One region of the Paenibacillus sp. FSL H8-0259 genome, then DNA from elsewhere that is predicted to be linked to it. Evidence: riboswitches for the same ligand, from Rfam matches in the RefSeq annotation. Region 1 holds a riboswitch; the other holds the start of a gene.
What was found. A riboswitch is a leader RNA that binds a small molecule or an ion and turns the genes downstream of it on or off. The one in region 1 is predicted to bind cyclic di-GMP.
Positions count from the first base shown of each region.

Region 1 (3,140 bases):
CCCTGCATTTTGACCATATTGAGCGCTGCCAGGTGATTGGCATAATCCGTAGCACCCGTGCAATCCTCCAGGATCAGACATTCATAACCGCGGTCATTGGCTTCGCGCATCGTCGTGTGTACACAGACATCCGTCGTGATTCCGGTCAGAATCAGATGGGTAATCCCTTTATTCTTCAATATTAAATCCAGGTCCGTAGCATAAAAGCTGCCTTTACCCGGCTTGTCAATAATGTGCTCTCCCGGTATAGGTGCCAGTTCATCAATGATCTGCCAGCCGCGCTCGCCCCGTACGAGAATCCGTCCCGCCGGTCCTTCCGAGCCGATCTCAGCACCGATCTGTCTGCTCCGCCACCGTTTATTCGCCGGCAGATCGGACAGATCCGGCTTATGGCCTTCCCGGGTATGGATAACGGTGAATCCGTTAATTTCCCGGATGCGTGCCAGCAGCCGCCCAATCGGCTGAATCGCTCTGGATGTTAATGAGAGGTCGTAGCCCATTCGCTCCACGTAACCGCCTTTGCCGCAAAAATCCGTCTGCATATCGATAATCATCAGTGCCGTCTTCGCCGGATCAAGGACGCCGTCATAGGGCCAGGTGTAAGGTGCTGCTGTAATCTGCATGGTTCATGCTCCCCTTCCAGAATTCAATGCATGTATTTAATGTTATGTTTATTAACATTAATTTTATATTTCCTGCTGTTTGTTAGATTATATTACAACAAATTTGCAATGTCTTCGTTTTTATTACGAAATAATGCGCTAATTGTTTGTGTTATTCTACATATATAACATAAACATTACATATAAGCCCCGGATTAACCCTATTCATATATTAAAAAAGCCGCCCAACGCAGGCAGCCTCAGCAGCAGTCCGTTCTCCAGCTCAAAGATCCGGCTGTTCTTGCAGAGCAGACTCCTCCCATAAGCTGTAAGCGCTGGGAAACCAGTTTTTCAAGCAATATAGAGCTGCACATTTCAAGATTATTAATAAATTGGCAGAATACAGTTGAAAAATAGCTCCTTAAGTACTAGAATTAAGCTTGTTTGCAGAAGTTCCTGCAGCGCAGGAACCAGTTATGACCTTTTTTGTCGATTACAGTCGATTGAAATCGCCTCATGCTGAGTGTATATCATTGATCTATTTCTAAAGGCAAACTTCCTGAAAGGGTAGGACGCAAAGCAATGGGCCTAAGAATGCTGAGAATCCGCGTTTATGGTCGCCAGGCTGCCAATAGAGACCACGTAAGCCATCAGTCACCGGGAGATCCCCCAGGCTTTATGATGCTCTTTTCTGTACGAATGCCATTGATTATACGAAAAAGCGAGGTTAAGATAATGCCGCAGCAATTCATCGAACCAACCCGATATGATTTCGTGGAATCCTTGATGCTTGAACGGACCGGATTCCTGGATTCTTTCTCTGTGGAGGGCCGGACTTCCGGCGGGATGAATGGAGATAAGGATGGAATTATCCTTGTGCAGAATAATCAGATCTTCATTACTCCCCCGCTCTCTGGCGGCAAGCCCGCCCGGATCTCCGCTGTTCATCCTGTAGTGCTGAAGATCAACTGGAAGACCGTTACAGAGCCTACTGAGGTAACCTCAGCGGATCATATTACCTGGGAAATTTGCGAGAAGCCACAGTATCAGATTACGGTTTCACCTGACAAGCTCAAAGTGCATTTCACCTTGTACCGTGCAGAGAAGTACGCCTGGAATCTGGTCAATTGCCCGGCTTCCTTCGAAGCCGCAGTCCGGGCTGAGCCTAACCGGGCGATGCTGCTGTCCACGCTCACCATAGAACAGATTCTTTCTTCGCTGGATAACCGCTCCATTCTGCGGAATCTGAATATCCCGGCCCTATACGCCGAACTGAACAACCCTACATATCTCCCTGTCTGTATCGCAGAAGGGAGAGCCCCGCTGCCCGGCAAGAAATCAAGGCTGCAGCTATCCCTCCCGGAGCATACGCTCACAGGCAATGGAATGCTCCGGGAGGGACGAACTGCGGAAGCTGCAGATTCCTTAGATTATCTGCGGTTTCCGGGAGCCCCCTTCGCCAGAGAGGGAGAGGTATTCGCCCGCAAGCTGCCGCCCGAAGAGGGAATTCCCGGATTCGACGTAGAAGGAGGCATCTTGCCTCCACCTCCACCGCAGGATATTTATTTCGCAGCCGGAGACAATGCACGGCTGCTTCCAAACGGGGAGATCGCGGCTCTGCGTACGGGCAGACCCCGCATCTGCGGAGACTCCGGCAGCGTCACAACCTGCGATTTCCCGGACCTATGCCTCATCACCAAGGAAATGGCGGCAACAGCCCGTGAGATTATGTTTGCAGGTGACATCGTCGTACCCTCAGATATTGAAGGCCCTATGTGTATTGAGGCGTTAGGGAATGTGTATATCTACGGCAACGTCTGCCAATCTACAATTACGGCTACAGGCAGTATCTATATAAGCGGTCAAGTAACCGGCTGCAGCCTGCACACCGGACTTGCCGGGGTACACCAGCACCGCCTGCACCGCTTCTCCAGTCTTCTGCTGACTGAAGTTGGCGGACTGCGGGAAGCCGCCCGGCTGCTGGCCAAGAATGTAGAATCCCGCCAGCAATCCGTGAAATACGGTCTGGTGGTTATGCTGCTGCTGGAGGATAAGTACAGCCATATAGAGTGCCTGATCAGCGATCTTAAATCCGCACTGCTGTGCATGGAAGGGGCCCCCCAGCCCGGTACGGATCAGCTCAAGCAGATGCTGGAGGTTTTTACCCATCCGGGGCAGTTCACCGAGTTTATCACTGACAGTGTTCTGAACAGCTTCTCCCGGCTGCTGCGTAATCTGTGTGAAGACATTGAACTGCTCCAGGAGGAGCATGTCTTCATTAATATCGCCCGTTCCCATAACAGTATCCTGGAGTCCGGCGGAGAACTGATCCTGCGGGACGCGGACGCAGAAACGGTCTAAGCCTGCTGTAATGTAACCCCTGACAAGTACAAACGGCTGCCCCTCTTCTGAGGGAGCAGCCGTTTGTTTATTCCTTACCCAGACCGGGTACCGGGGTCTGCAGGACACTCCCGGCATTCCGGCCCAGCCTGACATTCACCAGAATAATGCTGCTCACAATCAGCAGCATACCGATGA
Region 1 covers NZ_CP150147.1:7,899,426-7,902,565, forward strand. Annotated here, with positions in the region: gene NSU01_RS33945 (isochorismatase family cysteine hydrolase) at 1-623, opposite strand, end outside; cyclic di-GMP riboswitch class I at 1,142-1,235, shown strand; gene NSU01_RS33950 (flagellar assembly protein A) at 1,338-2,963, shown strand; gene NSU01_RS33955 (DMT family transporter) at 3,031-3,140, opposite strand, start outside.

Region 2 (3,140 bases), 930 kb from region 1:
CAACACCGACACCAACACCGACACCAACACCGACATCAACACCAACAACAGAACCAACACCGACACCAACAACAGAACCAACACCGACACCAACAGCAGCACCGACACCAACGCCAACGGCAGAGCCAACACCGACACCAACGGCAGAACCGACACCAACACCAACGGCAGAACCGACACCAACACCGACAGCAGCACCGACACCAACACCGACAGCAGCACCGACGCCAACACCAACAGCAGATCCAACACCAACACCAACGGTAGAGCCGACACCAACGCCAACGGCAGAGCCAACACCGACACCGACACCGACACCGACACCAACACCAACACCAACACCAACGTCAGAGCCGACACCAACACCAACACCAACACCAACACCAACACCAACACCAACACCAACACCAACACCAACACCAACACCAACACCAACACCAACACCAACACCAACACCAACACCAACACCAACACCAACACCAACACCAACACCAACAGTAGAGCCAACACCGACACCAACGGCAACACCAGTACCAACACCAACGGCTGAACCAACACCAACACCAACACCAACACCAACACCAACACCAACACCAACACCAACAACAGAGCCAACACCGACACCGACACCAACACCAACGGCAGAACCGACACCAACACCGACAGCAGCACCGACACCAACACCGACAGCAGCACCGACGCCAACACCAACAGCAGATCCAACACCAACACCAACGGTAGAGCCGACACCAACGCCAACGGCAGAGCCAACACCGACACCGACACCGACACCGACACCGACACCGACACCGACACCAACGGCAACACCAGCACCGACATTACCACCGACACCAGTGCCATCGTCTGCACCGCCCGTCTTTATTAATGTAGTGCCAACGCCGACTCCAATAATCGGCTATATTGTAAATCCGGATACCATAATCATTGATGATCCGCTGCCTTTGGGCCCTGTGGCAACAGCAACACCTCGGCCGTTAGTGGTGACACCAAGTCCAACCCTAACGCCAAGCCCAAGCGCAACACCAAGTTCAACGCCGATTGTGACAATCATTGATGAAGAGATTCCGTTAGGCAATGTACCTGCGGATGCCGCGCTCCCGAAGACTGGTGAGTCCAGTCCGGCTCCTTATTACTTAGTCGGTCTAGCCCTTGCAGGATTGGGAATATTCCTCGGCAGAAGATCCAGAACAGATAAACGTAAATAAATGCAATCCGTAAGATCCTTTCCGAAAGGCTGGCGATATCACCGCTAAATCGGGAAAAGGCTGCTTTGGGAGAAGACGTTCTCCTGAAAGCAGCCTTTTTCATATGGGATATACATTTGTTATTATGTTTCCTCTTAAAAGAAAATGTGCTAAGGAGAAAGAGGTGCGTCTTTAAGATCATGGGCCCTCATGTTTATATTAAAATTTGCAATATTAAAATTAGTTCTTTATACATGGTTCCAAAATATTCTTGTAGGTGCCATCGAGGGCGATGAGAGGATCGGGATTTAGGTGAAAAAGCTATAGATTCTTTAAAAAAACCTTTTGTAACAGTGCTTTGGAATGAATTAGCAGATATAATCTATTACCAGATGTTTCAAAGGATTTCATTGACAATCAGCCTTGATAGCGGATAAACTAAAAATAGTTCCAAAGTAACGAATGTCATAGACATTAGTATAAAAGTTTGATTTAGTACATAATTTCACAACCTAATCTTCCACTGACGTATAAACGCAAACCGTTCGAAAGGACGGGACGCAAAGTCCAGGAGTCTAAAGCGCGATGGAGCGCAATGATCGTCCGACTGCCGTAAAGAGAGCAATCCTCTTTCCGGCGGTCTTTTTTTGTTATATAAATGTGGCCTATATCTATATTAACTGTGAGGTGAGCTGTATGTTCCAATTAAAAAAATTCAAACGTCTTACGGTGTTCGGACTTATAGCAGTTCTGATTGTAGGAAGCGGCGGAATTATTTCACTGGGGAGCACCTCAGTTAAAGCCGAGGGCAACTCTTTGCCGGGCAATGCATCCAAGTATAATGTGTTCATCTTGGGAGATGTTGATGTTAAACATAGTGATATTGAAGGTAGATTAGCTGCCGGCGGAAACGTGAATTTAAATGTTAATTATTCTGTGGGACATAGTCTTACTAGTGAGGAAACGAAGGAAGCCTACTCTCTCATCGCCGGTGGTAATCTGTATTATTCCCAGGGAGAAACCGTGGGTGATGTAGTCTACGGGGGGAGTTATAGCGGCAGCGGCGGCCCGCGCGGGGGAACAGGAAGCTTACAACAACAAGTAAATGTTGTGGACTTTGCAGCCGAGTTCAGTTTGCTCCGTGAGAAATCTCAGCAGCTTGCTTCTCTGCCTGTTAATGGGGTTACCACTGCCAACTCCGGTAATTTCTTTTTGGAAGGTACAAATTCGGATGTTAACATATTTACTGTAGACGGCAGCAAGCTGTCTAGTGCAAATGAGTTGAGAATTAAGATTCCCGATGGCTCAACAGCTATAGTTAATATCTCCGGTACTTCAGTAACTATGAAGAATATGGGGACTGGAATTAATGGTAACGGAAATAAGGATAACGCTATGAACAGTAAAGTGTTATATAACTTCAGTCAAGCGACCAGTCTTCAAATCGAAGGTATCGGAGTTCTGGGATCTGTGCTGGCTCCATATGCCTCTATTCAATTTAATAATGGTCAAATCAACGGGAATCTGATCGGAGCTTCGCTCTCAGGATCGGGAGAATCCCACCATATACCTTATAAAGGCCAAGATCCGCCAACGGCAACGCCGACGCCACCGGCAACGACGCCGACGCCAACAGCAACACCAGCAGCGACACCGACGGCAACACCGGCAGCGACGCCGACGCCAGCAGCGACGCCGACGCCAACACCGGCAGCGACGCCGACGCCAACAGCAACGCCAACGCCAACGGCAACACCGGCAGCGACGCCAACACCAACGCCAACGGCAACACCGGCAGCGACGCCAACACCGACAGCGGCACCAACGGCAACACCGACAGTGGCACCAACGGCAACGGCAACACCGGCAGCGACGCCGACGCCAACGGCAACGCCAGCAGCGACGCCAACGCCAACGGCAACACCGGCAGCGACG
Region 2 covers NZ_CP150147.1:583,993-587,132, forward strand. Annotated here, with positions in the region: gene NSU01_RS02520 (hypothetical protein) at 1-861, opposite strand, end outside; cyclic di-GMP riboswitch class I at 1,731-1,820, shown strand; gene NSU01_RS02525 (choice-of-anchor A family protein) at 1,902-3,140, shown strand, end outside.
Region 2: it holds a riboswitch for cyclic di-GMP, as region 1 does, so the genes downstream of both, NSU01_RS02525 (choice-of-anchor A family protein) here and NSU01_RS33950 (flagellar assembly protein A) in region 1, are expected to answer to the same signal.